One region of the Paenibacillus sp. LS-5 genome, then DNA from elsewhere that is predicted to be linked to it. Evidence: predicted binding sites of a transcription regulator. Region 1 holds the regulator's gene; each other region holds the start of a gene.
What was found. The regulator Rex, encoded in region 1, represses fermentation and respiration genes when NADH is low (regulators of the CRP and FNR family bind a similar motif). The targets are predictions, from matches to a motif close to TTGTGAAATATTTCACAA.
Positions count from the first base shown of each region.

Region 1 (5,225 bases):
GGCATTATTCCACACTCCCATCGTTGCCGCTGCGCGTGGTAAAATAATGAATTTGCTTTCCTTACCGTCGCTAAGGCTCACATATACGTTATTATCATCGATCTCTGTTGTAGCGACCACACTGCTGTAACTGGGATTCTGAGATTTCAGTTCATCCAACTTCGCAGGAATTAATGTATATTTACGGCTCTCCATCGCTTCAGCAACCGAGAACATCGCTTGATCCCAATATTCATCCAGAAGCTGACTGGAATGCTGCTCCACATCCAGTTTTAGTGCCCGGCCGTTAATAGCCGATCTTCCCTCAGTATTTACGTACTGAACAAGTTCACGTAATTTTGTGCCCGGCTTCAAATCAAGTTTCAAAGTAACCTCATTACGTTTAATAGAGATATGGGAATCATTCACTCCCTCATAAGCAGATACTATCTTCCGAAGCGGCTCCTGCACGGCGAACTCCCGATAGGAATACCAGCCTCCGAATAGCAACGCAGCAGACAGCAAAGACGTTAGCAGTACAGGCATAAGGCGTAGCTTCATGAAACGTCCTCCTCTCAATAATAAAAAACAAGTTACATAATAGAATAGATATGAAATAGCGTGTCTACCGCTCTTCCGAGACTGACATGCTCTTTAGCATGCCTTAGTACAAGTAGTAGTATATCATAGGTGTATATACGATTTCGAAGAAAAGTGTGAATATATTTAAAATTTTCAGTACTAATTTCTGGGCATACTGACAGCTCATTTCCCCTTATATCGACACCAAAGACCGCAACATTTAGTGTTGCGGTCTTTTTTCTTTGGATACTATTTGTTTTTTTATATCAAAGTTATAATTATGTCTTCATCAAAAGTATATATCGGCTGATATATCCGTTAATACAGCCTATCTTTCATCTTCCCCATATACAAAAAAGCGGGTAGACAGATTACTATCTACCCGCTCGATATTCTACTCTAGCACTTTATCGGCTTGGTAAGCTGTAGCCGTCTCCAATCGCGCTGCCATCGGCAAATCGGTAAAACTTGTAATAATACCTGCCTTCCAGCTTGTAAAATAACTGCCAGGCATATTCTCCGTTATACACTCCGGGCAAAAGCCGTTCAATGCTGCTTCCCGGCAGATCCGTTGCTATGACGGAGCGGATTTTCTGCTCCGACATGCCCTTGGACAACTCTTCCGCATACACATCGTTGTCGCCTCCGGCGGGTTTGCCATCCCGGGTAAAACGCACCCATACCATAAGGTCCGTTCCAGCTGCATTACGTCCTGTGAGCACCCAGTATATCGAATTTTCGTCCCAGACGGACTTCTGTGCTTTGGTTACCTTGGTCAGCCCTGCCCTTGCTTCAGCAACCTCTCTGGCTGCACTGCGTTCGTTCCACTGGTCTTTCATCACGTAAGCATAGAACTGGCTTAGTCCGAACAGAAGGAGCAGAACCAGGAGGATCCCCAGCAGAAGCCATTTTCTTCTTTTCTTCAAAGTGCAGCTCCCTTTCTTCTGGATGCGTCATTGATCCTGTTCATTTACCGTTTCAGCAGGCCCTCGAAGGTCTCCTGCGCCTTGCGGCGGATAAGCTCCTCATCCAAGGTCAGGCATTGACCATTCTTCACCACTTGCTTGCCGTCCACCCATACATGTTCTACATCGTTGGCACTTGCCGAATAGACGGCATGGGAAAGCAAATCCGTATGCGGAAGGAAGTGGGGCTGGTCGATATTTAGAGCTATGAAGTCTGCCTTCATCCCTGGAGCCAGCCGTCCTGTATTGCCAAGGAATATGGACTGTGCACCATATTCGGTCGCCATCAGCAATGCTTCCGGTGCCGGTACAGCTGTCGGATCTCCGCTCACACCTTTGTGGATCAGAGCAGCCAGGCGCATCTCCTCGAACATATCCAGGTTGTTGTTGCTTGCAGCACCGTCCGTGCCCAGCGATACCTTGACTCCCGCCCGCAGCAGCTCCGGTACCCGTGCTACCCCGCTTGCGAGCTTCAAGTTACTGCCAGGATTATGCGATACCCCTACGTTGTAGCGGGCTAAAATCTCTATTTCTTCATCATTCAAATGAACTCCGTGAGCCACAAGCGACGGGCGGGTGAACATCCCCAGCTTCTCCAGATGTGCAACAGGACGCAAGCCGTAATCCGCCGCATTCTGTTCAACTTCCCGCCGGGTTTCCGACATGTGCGTATGCATAGGCAGGTCCAGATCATGGGCAGCCTGAACAAACTTTACGAAAAATTCAGGAGGACAAGTGTAAGGGGCATGCGGGGATATCATTGTCGTGATTCTTCCATCCGCCTTGCCATGCCAATTGCGGGCAAAGGCTATCGCTTCTGCCAGTTTATGGTTCTGCACATCCTCCGGACAAAGTCCGATAACCCCGCGCATAAGTACAGCACGCATGCCCGATTGTTCTGAAACCTCGGCAACCCTGTCCATATGATCATACATGTCCAGGAAGGTGGTTGTGCCGCCCTTCAGCATTTCCAGTACAGACAATGAGGTTCCCCAAAAAACATCGTCTCCGGTGAACTTTTCTTCCATTGGCCACATTTTCTCCTGCAGCCAATTCTGAAGGACCATGTCGTCACCGTATCCGCGAAGGAGCGACATTGCTGTATGACCATGGGTATTGACCAGCCCCGGCATGAACAGCAGGCGGCTTCCGTCAATAGTCTGCGTACCTTCTTCAATGACAGGTTTGGCTTCTCCTATGTATGTGATGATATCCTTTTCTATAGTCATATAGCCGCTTAGTACTGGTGTCTCAGTACCCGGAACCAGAAATCGGCCGTTTACAATTACAATCTTATTGCTGTGCATCTTCCACTTCGTCCTTTCCATCATGCAAATAATAGGCGAGACTCTGCAAATCAGTAGTAAAATCAGCGGCATGAACCCTGATATTAGACGGGGTCTTCAAGATCACCGGTGCAAAATTAAGAATGGCCTCAATGCCTGAATCGACCAGAATATCGGCAACGTTCTGCGCTTCGCTATCCGGTACCGTAATAATTCCAATACGGATGCCCTGCTTACGGATTGTGCTTCCCAATTCTTCCATGGGCTGCACGGTAAGTGAGTTAATCTGCTGCCCCACCTTGGGAGCATAGGAATCAAATACAGCAGTGATTTTCATGGTGTCCTTCAAGTAGGCATTGTAATTAGAGAGAGCGTGACCAAGATTACCTGCCCCCACCAGCGCCACGTTGATCTGTTGGTCAAGCTTCAGGATATGGCGGATTTTCTCAATGAGGTATGAGACATCATAACCGATACCCTTTCTGCCGAAATCCCCGAAATAAGCCAGATCCTTGCGGATTTGGGCTGGATTCAGTTCAAGCTTTTGTCCCAGTTCCTGGGAAGATACGGTGGAGATTTCACGCTTCAGGAGATCGTTCAGGAAGCGCAGATACACTGGAAGTCTGCGTACCACGGCCTCCGATATTTTATCCGATTTCATATTTTCTCCTCCTAAAAGTTTTGTGAGCATTGCATCATAATATTACTTCGTACAAAACTTACTTCGTAAGCATAAACCAAGTTTTGTGAGCATTGCATCATAATATTACTTCGTACAAAACTTACTTCGTAAGCATAAACCAAGTTTTGTGAGCTTAGTCCATTCCCCGGCGTCACAGCAGAACCGGACGCCAAGAAAACGGAGTTTTGTTGTTCTTTGACTATAATAGAAATGATTGCAGGTTAAGATACACTGCCGTCTTCCAGCCATTCCGCAATTCGCGGAACCATCTGATCTGTCAGCATATGTTCCATCTTGGGTCCAGGCAGCGAATAGAGAAAGTACTTTCCATAATAAGATTCAATAACCCTTGTATCGTATACAATAACAATACCCCGATCTTGCGCAGTACGCACCAGACGTCCGAAACCCTGCTTGAAACGAATAACGGCCTGGGGGACTGACAACTTCATAAACGGGTTCTTTTTCTGAGCCTGAAGCAGTTCAGCCTTAGCCTCCGCAAGCGGATGGTTCGGCGGCTGAAAAGGCAATCTGACAATGGCAAGGCAGGTTAAAGCCTCCCCGGGAATATCCACACCTTCCCAGAAGCTGCTGGTTCCAAGGAGCACAGAAGCTGCACTATCCTGAAAACGCCGGATCAGCTTGCTCCGGCTGCCCCCTTCCACTCCCTGCCCCAGTACAGTGATATCCTCAGAGAGGAGTGCCTCCTTCAGAGGATCATAGACCTGGCGCAGCATTTTATAAGAAGTGAAAAGTACAAGCATCCGCCCCCGTGTTGCCACAGCTGCCTCAGCCAATGAGTGCACCAGCTTATCGACAAAACGGGCATCGCCCACGCTGCCTTTGACACTGGGGAAATCACGCGGGATGACCAGAAGAGCCTGTTCACGGTATTTAAACGGCGACGAGAGCAGAGCTGTCATCAGCCTTCCTTGTTCTGCGGATTCACTAAGTCCCAGATTGTCAATCATAAATTGAAAGGACTTATCAACGGACAAAGTAGCTGAGGTAAGGACTATGCTTTTCTTTTTATCAAAAAAGAGCTCCTTAAGCTGGGCGCTGACATCGACTGGCACCGCATAGAGCTGCAGCGACTTCCCGCGATAGTTACCGCTGCCTTCCATCCAGTAGACAATATTCTCGTCGTTCAGGTTCATGAAGAACCGCACTTGCTCCCGTATGGAGGCTAAATCCTTGAACAACCCTCCGATATCCGTCACCAGACTGTCCGATGACGATTGGCTCTCCGATTCACGCATTTCACTTAGCATCTTATCGCCCTTGCGGATAATTTCACTAAGACTTAGATGTAGAGTGTTCTCAAGCGCAGCCAGCTCTTCCCAATCCTTGGGCTTCTTGCCTGGCAGCAAACGTGCTACCAGTTGTCCGGCCTCCCCGGCTGCGGCATCACTACGTTCTGGAAGCAGGGCAAACAGTTTGTCGCTAAGCGTGTCCCACGATTCCTTAACCGTAAGCAAATCCGGGTAGATTCTGTCGATCACCCCGCTCCATTCCGCCGCCTGCTCACTGCCTGAAGACTGCAGTGTTTGACGCAGAGCCGGCAATTGGCCGCTCCGGCTGTCCTTATAGAGACGTGTAAGCGTATGGGCTACGGTAAAGTATTTCATCTGCATGCCCAGGTGTTTACCTGCAATATCCTCCAGATGATGGGCCTCATCAATAACAAGGTGCTCATAAGCTGGAAGCAGCTGATGCCCCGCTTTGACGTCA
Region 1 covers NZ_JBWAVA010000013.1:153,537-158,761, reverse strand. Annotated here, with positions in the region: gene AC0MA3_RS18895 (hypothetical protein) at 1-540, opposite strand, end outside; gene AC0MA3_RS18900 (AAA family ATPase) at 1-5, opposite strand, end outside; gene AC0MA3_RS18890 (cell wall elongation regulator TseB-like domain-containing protein) at 969-1,487, opposite strand; gene AC0MA3_RS18885 (amidohydrolase) at 1,532-2,833, opposite strand; gene AC0MA3_RS18880 (redox-sensing transcriptional repressor Rex) at 2,820-3,473, opposite strand; gene dinG (ATP-dependent DNA helicase DinG) at 3,716-5,225, opposite strand, start outside.

Region 2 (5,225 bases), on a different contig from region 1:
TATATGGGTACACAGGGAACCTCGGGAATTAAGATTTATGAAGATAATATTGCCGGAACCGGACTGACAGAAGACGCAGCCAAAGCTGAAGGTATGGATGCCGAGAGTGTACTGCTGATTGACAACTATCGTCCCGAGTTCATGCCAACTGTCGAACAGGTGCAGCTAAAAGTGGTCTATGACCGCTCGACCCGCCGCATTCTCGGCGCACAGATCATGTCCAAGATGGATCTGACGCAATCGATCAATACCGTATCGGTCTGCATTCAGAATAAAATGACCGTTGACCAGCTGGCCTTCATGGATTTCTTCTTCCAGCCGCACTACAACAAACCTTGGAATTTCTTGAATACTGCCGGACTTCAGGCGTTGCCGAAGAATGTGGCAGTTAAAGAAACAGTGACTGTATAAGCTTAGAAAATGAAAAACGCCCTGTTCAACCTGGAAAAGGTTGAACAGGGCGTTTTGTTGTCTAGCCTCTCTTAACGGCTACTGGTAGCTGATGTCATCCTTGAACTTCAGGGCTTCCAGCCGGCTTCGCACCCGTTCGATTTCAAGTGGGGTTAACGGAGCCGAGGGATTCAATTTGTAGTTTCTCCCTGTAATGTAGCTGATATCATCTGCTATCCCATTGGTCGTATACGGTAGTTTTGCGACGGGTAGCCTGGAGTAGTCCGTGAAGTCAATGATGCTCCAGGAAGGTTCGCTGTCTTTTTTGGCAAGAATGATACGCTCTGTTGCAGTTTCTGTCCATAAATACTGCAGATCGGCTGGAGAATTCTCTCCAGTGGCCGTTGTGTACCCTGAGCCCCGGAACATCAGCGTGAATTCAGACTGATCATTCGTGTTGGCGCTTTTTGTTTTGTAGATTTCCGCCAGATCATGGACGCCTAATATTTTTACGCCATTGTCTTTAGGGAATCTGCTGATGAAATCCTGCCAGGTTACATCCAGACCGGGTGTTCTGAGCACCCAATTCGTTCCAATCACCAGTGAGAGGTAATTGACCGTATTTAGGTTAAGAAAAGGATTGTTGAGATATTGTGAGGCCAGATGCAACTGGGGTATTGCCGTCATCTCCATTACAAATGGATCTGCAGGATGCAGTGTCCACCTAGATGCTCCTGAGGTGTAGCGGGAGCCGATAGGATCAATGCTAAGTGAATTCATAAATATACTGCCACTGTTTGTAGCCACATCCTGTGCGGGCACCATCGGATTATCGATGTGTGACCAGTAAGGCATCAACGGTGATCCGTCTGCAGACATTTGTCCCACGTTATACTGTGTGGCTGCCCAGCCCATGAACGCATCAATCTGGAAGTTTTCCTTTAGCCATGCTGCCTGCTCGGGATTGATGGCATAGGTGGATAGTGATTTGGGACGATACTTGTCAGGTATGCTCAGCCATACTGACGGATCTCCGTTAGTACCACCCTGATGCAGGGCATTAAGCGCATTATATCTGTACATGTACAGCCACGAATTCATCTCTGTAATCCATTGGGACAGATAATAAATGTTATTGGGATAACCGGATGCGATCCCAACCTCATCTCCATAAAGATCCACATATTCAAGCACTTTGTGCAGTTGGGGCCGCTGGGTTTCATCGAATACGAACCGGCTGTCCATTGCCCAGGTTACACGCAGATTGGGGTCAATGGTTGCGAGTGAATCCCGCATGGTCTCCATCTCAGCTATGGTTGTAGCCGAGGCTCCCGTATCTTCCAGCAGCAATGATACCGTGAAATATGAAGTGGAGTTGTACTCGGCCGGTTTTACCCTAAGCTCGAAGTTGCTTGCAGTGCTGAAATTAGCAAGGTTGGAACTGAGCCGGATCAGACCGTGGATGACCGTTCCCGGCCCCGGGATGTTATAGAATCTTGCTATCGTCCCGTCAGGTGCCAGAATGGAATAGTCATCTGTAATCGATACTTTGAGGTCTGGCGGCAAAAGATCCGGTGTGATCTCCGTACCATATACATCCGCGGTCACATAAGCCAGCTTCCAACTATCTACCGATACATTAAATGAAGCCTCAATGGAATCGGTAGTCACATGTATAGAATCTACTGTTTTAAACGCTGGTGGAGCCGGTGTTTGCAGTTCAGGTGAAGCAGACGGAGCCGGTGATGGCGGTTCAGGTGTAGCAGACGGAGCTGGTGTTGGCAATTCAGGTGAAGCCGATGGAACCGGTGTTGGCGCATCTGAATGAACTGGATATTGCGGATCGGAAATGTCTCTATTTTCCAAAACTGTAGCTTTGGGAATTACGGTTTCCTGTGGCAATTGCAGTGATGGATCTCCCGGTAATGCATTTCCAGGCTTAAGCAGATTTTGTATCTGCTGTCTGTCCTTAAGCAAAAGGTACACCTGTGCAGTTACTTTGGCGGCGCATTGGCGGTCAACCCATTCCTTCGGATTAAACCGTTGCTGTTCATCACCTTGGAATAGGTGGAGTTCTTGGGCCGCCCAGACGCTTGTCCGAGCCTCTTCCGAAATAGAAGATGCATCTTTAAAGGTTGGCATATGACCCGTTTGCCGGACCTGATCATATAGTCCGAGTGCCCGTACATACCATACCGCCAAGCTCTCGCGGGTAATAAGACTACTTCCGCGTATCGTCTGGTCCTTCAGGATACCTGCGGATAAGAGTGAACGTATGGAAGGGAGTGCCCATTTCTGTACGTTCTCCGCTGCTAAGGGGTACTCCCCGTTAGTAACAGGAAGAGATAATCCCCTGGACATCAAGGCGCTCATCTCAGCAAGGGTAATGGGTTTCAATGGTCTGAACATAGAATCTCCGTAACCCTCGACGATCCCCCTATAGAACAGGTAATCAATTTCTTGATGAGCATAACTTCGCTCTGTATCCACAAATGGAGTGTGCCCGGCTCTTGCGGGTAGAGGAAATACTACAGCTCCGAGCAGGATCAGGCATAGCAGAGCCAAGATGAGACGCCGCAAGTTGTTCATTCTTATGTATGCGTCTTTTTCAGTTATTCTGAGAACAGCGCATCACCTCCTTAATTGAGATATCGGTACAATTGGAACGATAATTAAGATTGCCCGAAGGTGAACAGAAAAATATGTTTTTTAAGATTCCATAGGAGAATCTGAATGGTGTCCTTATAAATTTGACATGTCAGTGAAAACTTTCACTTAGTCTTTGCAAGAGTGATATTCATCACGTAAATGTGATTGTTGACACGCTACAATGGCATAAAGGAACAAATTTTAAGTAATTAGAAGGGGATAGGAATCATGGCTTATAACAAACCGCAGGGGATTGCCGAAGTCACGGTAGAGAACGGGATCAAGAAAGCACATAATCCGCTCAGTTCCGTACTTATTCTTGGCTTCTTGGGGGGAGCGTTCATTGCGCTCGGATTTTTGCTGGATATTCGCGTTATCGCAGGCGCACCGAAGGAATGGGGTTCTATCGCCACTTTTATCGGGGCTTCCGTGTTTCCGGTAGGTCTAATCCTGGTGCTGCTGGCCGGAGGGGAACTGCTTACCGGTAATATGATGGCGGTGCCGCTGGCCTTTATGGCGAAGAAAATTTCGTTATGGGAAATGTTCAAGAATCTGGTGCTGATTACGATCAGCAATTTCGCTGGTGCCTTGTTCGTCGCTTATTTCTTTGGTCACATTGTCGGCCTCACTGCAGATGGTGTGTATCTGGATAAACTGGTAGATATGGCAGGACACAAGATTGACGCCACTTTCTTGCAGGCTTTTGTATCAGGTATCGGTTGTAACTGGCTCGTTGCGTTGGCGGTATGGCTCTCTTACGGAGCAGATAATTTCAGCGGTAAAATCCTCGGGATCTGGTTTCCGACCATGGCGTTTGTGGCAATCGGCTTCCAGCACGTTGTAGCTAACATGTTCCTTATTCCTGCTGCCATATTTGAAGGTCACTTCACCTGGTCCCAGTATTTCGGCAATTTTGCCCCGGTCTGGTTAGGCAACCTTACAGGTGGTGCGATTTTCGTCGCTTTGGCCTACTGGATGGCTTACTTGCGCAAGGCGCCAGCAGCTGTTCAATCCGTAGAAGGCATTTCTGCTGCCGGTGTGAAGAAGCACGCATAAAATACTCCCGGACCCCATGGGCCGGGACGGTTATACAGACACTCCCTGCAATCTATGAGGGAGTGCTTTTTTTTTGAAATGCAGACAATATAAAATTCGCCGTGCAATTCCGACTCGGGGGAACGAAATCGGGCTCACGGCGAATTCATAGGGAGTGTTTCATATGCTCTATTACCCTGGCACAATTGGAACGAATCAGCTGGTTTTTCCCTATTTTCTTTACGTGGAAGAAGTGCGGTTATAGAATATACATATTCAAGCGATAAGGGAGGACTTACGCCCATGAGTTACAGCGGAGATGGGGTCTTTCCGGCGGTATGTCCGCTGGATTGCCCTGACACATGCGGACTGCTAGTGCATAAGCAGAATGGCAAAATTATTAAAGTGGAAGGCAACCCCGAGCATCCGGTGACCAAAGGGGCGATCTGCAACAAGGTGCGGCATATGGCTGAGCGGGTACATCATCCCGAACGTCTGCTGCAGCCACTGCGTCGTACTGGGCCGAAAGGAAGCGGCTCTTTCACACCGATCAGCTGGGATGAGGCCATCGGCGAAATAGCCGGCCGTTTCAAGGAATTGTCGGCCTCTCATGGGCCGGAGAGCATTCTTCCGTACAGCTTTTATGGCAATATGGGGGTGCTTAGCGTGGACGGGATGGACCGGAGGTTTTTTAATGCGCTGGGCGCAAGCCGTCTGGAGCAGGGGATTTGTAGTGCAGCGGGTACGGCCGGCTGGAAATATACGATGGGATTCAATGGCGGGACGAGTCCGGAGGATACGGTCCATGCGGATCTGATCATTGTCTGGGGCGGCAATATTGTAAGTACCAATATGCATCAGGTCGTCTATGCCGAACAGGCGCGCAAGCGGGGGGCGAAGGTGGTTGTAATCGATGTGCACCGCAACCGTACGGCGCAGTGGGCAGACTGGTTCCTGCCTCTGTATCCCGGGACGGATACAGCCCTTGCCTTGGGGATGATGCATATCCTGTTCAGGGACGGGATGACGGATGAAGCATTTTTGGAGCGCTATACAACCGGGCATCATGAGCTGCGAGAACATGTGCTTGCCTATCCGCCTGAGCGGGTAGCAGAGATTACTGGCATTGCGGAGGCAGATATCGAGAAGCT
Region 2 covers NZ_JBWAVA010000003.1:100,861-106,085, reverse strand. Annotated here, with positions in the region: gene AC0MA3_RS06070 (FAD-dependent oxidoreductase) at 1-411, shown strand, start outside; gene AC0MA3_RS06065 (S-layer homology domain-containing protein) at 490-2,979, opposite strand; gene AC0MA3_RS06060 (formate/nitrite transporter family protein) at 3,268-4,095, shown strand; gene AC0MA3_RS06055 (molybdopterin-containing oxidoreductase family protein) at 4,378-5,225, shown strand, end outside.
Region 2: AC0MA3_RS06060 (formate/nitrite transporter family protein) is a predicted target of Rex. The motif match lies at 3,150-3,167, and genes of this name have one in related genera.

Region 3 (5,225 bases), on a different contig from region 1:
GATGAGTACATCCGGCTTACAGCTTAGCGCAAGCCAGAACGCTGCCTGGCGCTGCATCCCCTTCGAGAATCGGCTTAGCTTGCGTGCCGTATCCAACCGGAACACTGTAGCCAGCTCCTCAAAACGCTTGTCGCTCCACCCCGGATAAATCGAGCGGTAGAACGTGGCCATGTTAATGATTGATGCTTGAGGAAAAAAGTACGGGCTGTCCGGCATAAAGATCAGGCTTTGCTTCACCTCCGGGTTCTCAAACACGGGTTGGCGCCCAATGCGAACCGTTCCCTCTTCAGGCCGGTAGATTCCCGCGAGTGTCTTCAGCAGCGTGGTTTTACCAGCACCATTGGAGCCCAGCAGCCCGTAAATGGTTGCCTTATGTACCGTCAGCGACAGGCTGTCTACAGCCTTTTCACCTTGAAAACTTTTGCTGACTCCGCGAATCTCGATCATAGTTTCTCCCCTCTCTCTCTTTGATCCAGCACCTGACGATACAGCGCTCCTATCTCGCTTTCGGTGAATCCGAGGTAGACAGCTTCTGCCATCAGGCGCAGCAATTCCTCCCGAAGCTCCGCTCTTTTACTCTCGTTCTGCCCTTGCTGCGAAGGTGCTACAAAGCTTCCCTTGCCCTGCAGAGAATATATATATCCTTCCCGCTCCAGCTCCCGGTAGGCTTTTTGAATCGTATTGGGGTTCACAGTAAGCTGTGAGGATAAGGTTCTTACAGACGGAAGCTGGTCATCGGCCCGCAGAATTCCGTGCATGATCATCTCTTTGACCTTATCGGTCAACTGCTCATAGATCGGTTTGCGGCTGCGGACGTCCAATTCGAACATGACAGTCCTCCTTTCGTATGCTGTCTTCCGGCAAGCATCTCAGTGTATTAACTGTACTACCATTATTAATACAGTCGGGTATTGATGTCAACACAAAGAAACGGCCCACAGGGCCGTCCGGTGTCTATTTCCCCTTCATTGGCACAATAAAAGAGCAAGCTACGGAGTTAATTCAACTTTGCAGCTTGCTCTTTTTTATTAAATTAATAAGGCCATCAGTTGCCTTCCAAATTCCAACCCCAGAGATCGTTAGCGTTTGTCCTTCCAGAAATTCACCGGCTCGACATCCTTCGTAATGATCTCGAACGTATAGCCTTCTTTCTTCAAAGTTTCCAGCAGGCGCGGCAGCACCTTGAGGGTGGCTTTCTGGTCATGCATCAGGATCACCGGATTGGTTCTGGATTGTTGCAGCTTATGCACCTGGTCCATGACCGTGTTGTAGATGGTGTCACTATCCTCTTTGTACTTCCAGTCATCCGAATCCACGTTCCAGTCCCACAGATGATAACCTTCAGTGAGCACCTTGTCTCTGAATACCTTAGTGAAATAAGGCTTGCTGCCGTATGGCGGACGAATCAGCGTTGTACCTTTGCCGGTGATCTTCCTCAGGATTGTATTGTCCCCGTTCATTTCGGCAAGCGCAGCAGAGGCTGATGCATAGAACTTCTCTTTGCGATGCGTCATGCCATGCAGGCCCAGACCATTGCCCGCCTCAACAATCCTTTTTACTTGGGAAGGATAACTGTTCATATGGGGTCCAAGCATGAAAAATGTAGCCTTGACCTCGTATTTATCCAGAATATCCAGTAGCTCTGAAGTGGTCGCTGACGGTCCATCATCAAAAGTCAGATACAAGGTAGTACCCGGTTTGGGTGCAGGAGCTTTTGCAGGTTCTTCTGGGGCGGCAGGCGGCACCAGTTCGCTCTTGTATTTGCTTAAGAACCCGGCGTCATCTAGTGTTGCCGATGCATCATAGACGCGCAGTAAATATTTCTCCGGTTCAAAGGAAATGATATATCCAAGGTAGGCGCTTATTTTCAGCGGAACCATTAATGATCCATCCTGAAGAAAGGTATCTGCCTTGGCAACTGTTCCATCCTGGAGCTCAGCTCCCCCATTATCCTTCAGCAGCCGGAGCGTACGTCCCCCGCCATCGACCTGAATACCCTCCGGAAGACCAGTAAGCGTCCATTTCAGTTCTGCCGCCAAAGCGCGGAGAGGAACATAATAGGTATCATGTTGCGCAACGGCTGTGATGCCGCTCAAGGTATCGCCCACTCCCAGCTTCAAAGAATGTTTGGCTTCCGTTGCACCCGCTGTTGCCTGCAGGACACCGAAGCACAGGAATAAAGAAATCATTAAAAGGATTACCTTTTTAGTAGTCACCGGCACAATCTCCAATCTATGTATATTTATCTATAACATTAGCATACAAAGATATAACGTAATTTGAGAGATTGTAACCGGGAGCAGAAAAGTTTGTAACCGTTCTGTTGTGATAAATGACATATCGTCATTGTTTTCAGAAAAGACTCAAATTCTGTCGAATGCTGTTATATCAAGCAAAATCCGCTCTTTACGAGCCATTTCCGGCTTTATTATATGTGACGAAAATAGTAACAATTGTGAATTAGTGAACAAATTTTGAACTTTCTTAAAATAACCTTAAGGCGCACCGTTACTGTGATCTTTATCATACGTTAAGGATGTTGTAACAAATTGATCACACATATTTAACTGAATGGACATTTTTAAGGGCGATTCTAGGTTTTATTACAAAATATGTATTTTGCATTATGGGTAAGTAATTCTTACTATAGATACAGGTTAATGTTTGCCCGTAACGTTCGGCGAATGAAAAGAACTATTGAAGGAAGGAGTTCTATATGAAAAAAAAGGGACCGTTATACGCTTTGTTTCTCAGCCTCATCCTCCTCCTGCCGGGATGCAGTTCACTCGCTGTTCTGAACCCGAAGGGGCCGTCTGCACGAACTTTGTCTGACACCATCATCCTCTCCATTCTCGTGATGCTCGGTGTTCTGGCCGTTGTCTACATCTTATATATCTTTGTACTGGTGAAATACCGGGCTAAGAAAAGCAATGAAGGATATATTCCGGAGCATGAGGAGGGCAATAAAGTGCTCGAGGCGATCTGGATCATTATCCCGATCATTATCGTGGCCTTCCTGTCAGTCGTAACGGTCAAAACGACCAACGCCGTCGAGAATCAGGCAGAGGATTATAAGGACCAGACTCCACTGGTCATCTATGCCTCATCTTCCAACTGGAAATGGCATTTCAGCTATCCGGAGGAAGGTATTGAGACTGTGAACTATGTCAATATGCCGGTTCACCGGGCGGTAGAATTCAGAATGTACTCCTTCGGCACAATTACGAGCTTGTGGATTCCACAGCTTGCCGGACAAAAGTATGCAATGAGCGACATGCTCACTACGCTTCACCTTTCTGCTGATACAGAAGGCTCTTATATCGGTAAGAATGCCAATTTCAGCGGTAAAGGCTTCGCCCACATGGAATTCGAAGCACTTGTTATGAGCAGTAAGGATTATGATGAGTGGGTGAAAGAAGTCAAGGAAACGGCTCCGAAGCTTACGGAAAAGGAATTCAAGGGCCTGCTTGCTACCGATTTCCTTGGGCGTAAAACGTATTCTTCCACCCATCTGGAATTCAGCCCTCCTCCAGGAGACCACAGTGAGCATATGAGCGGTAACGGCTCTGAGATGGATATGGATAACGGAAATATGGATCATCAGGATAATAAAGATGTCCATCCCTCACCGGAACCTTCCAGCGAGACCGAGTTCGACAGTAAACCAAATCCGGAAGTCGAACAGCCACTGCCAAGCTCACCTGTAGATGAACAAACGCACAACAGCAATTCTTAATACACTGCTCGATGAAACAACCTGAAAGGAGCCACCCTAATGGATTTAGACAAATTTAAGGTTCACGGCGAACCCTTGATATACGGAGCCATGGTCAGTATCGCACTCGCTACCATCGGGATTCTCGTCGGACTTACCTATTTTAAAAAATGGGGCTACCTCTGGCGCGAATGGCTGACAACAGTTGACCATAAGAAGATCGGCGTAATGTATATCCTGGCCGCTCTGCTCATGCTGTTCCGCGGCGGCGTGGACGCGATGATGATGCGTCTGCAGACAGCAGCGCCGGAAATGAAATTCCTCGATGCCCAGCATTACAATGAGGTCTTTACCACCCACGGCCTAATCATGATTCTATTCATGGCCATGCCGTTCATTATCGGTCTGATGAATGTTATCGTACCGCTGCAGATTGGTGCCAGAGACGTGGCTTTCCCGCGTCTGAACGCCGTCAGTTTCTGGCTCTTCTTTATGGGAGCCATGCTGCTCAACATTTCATTCGTCATCGGCGGATCGCCGGATGCCGGATGGTCGGCCTACTTCCCGCTGGCAAGTCTGGAGTTCAGTCCGACGGTCGGCAACAACTATTACTCCTTGTCCCTGCAGATTGCTGGTCTCGGAACACTAATCACAGGCGTTAACTTTATCGTAACCATTCTCAAAATGCGCGCACCAGGCATGAAGCTGATGAAGATGCCGATGTTCACCTGGTCCGTATTGATCACTAACATCATTATCGTCTTCGCCTTCCCGGTTCTGACCGTGGCACTGGCACTGATGATGTTCGACCGTCTGTTCGGTTCCCAATTCTTCACTATGGCCAACGGCGGGATGGATATGCTCTGGGCAAACCTGTTCTGGGTATGGGGCCATCCGGAAGTCTATATCGTTATTCTGCCGGCGTTCGGTATATATAGCGAAATTATCGCCACCTTCTCCAAAAAGAACCTGTACGGCTATACCTCGATGGTATTCAGTATGCTGATTATCTCGCTTCTGTCCTTCCTGGTATGGGCCCACCATTTCTACACGATGGGTCAAGGCGCAATGGTCAACAGCTTCTTCTCGATTACGACCATGGCGATTGCTGTTCCGACAGGGGTTAAAATATTCAACTGGCTGTTTACACTGCGTAAAGGCCGCATTACCTTCACAACACCAATGCTGTACACACTGGCCTTTATCCCGATCTTCACCATCGGCGGGGTAACGGGTGTCATGCTGGCGATGGCCAGTGCCGACTACCAGTATCACAACACGATGTTCCTGGTCGCGCATTTCCACTATGTGCTGATTCCGGGTGCCGTCTTCGCTGTTATCGCCGGGTTCCACTACTGGTTCCCGAAAGTATTCGGCTTCCGTCTGAACGAACGTCTGGGCAAGCATTCCTTCTGGTGGATCGTGATTTCCTTCAACGTCACCTTCTTCCCGTTGTTCTTCCTTGGTCTGATGGGGATGACCCGCAGAATGTATACCTACTCCAAGGAAA
Region 3 covers NZ_JBWAVA010000012.1:126,191-131,415, reverse strand. Annotated here, with positions in the region: gene AC0MA3_RS17840 (ABC transporter ATP-binding protein) at 1-447, opposite strand, end outside; gene AC0MA3_RS17835 (GntR family transcriptional regulator) at 444-830, opposite strand; gene AC0MA3_RS17830 (polysaccharide deacetylase family protein) at 1,080-2,216, opposite strand; gene qoxA (cytochrome aa3 quinol oxidase subunit II) at 2,717-3,736, shown strand; gene qoxB (cytochrome aa3 quinol oxidase subunit I) at 3,776-5,225, shown strand, end outside.
Region 3: qoxA (cytochrome aa3 quinol oxidase subunit II) is a predicted target of Rex. The motif match lies at 2,454-2,471, and genes of this name have one in related genera.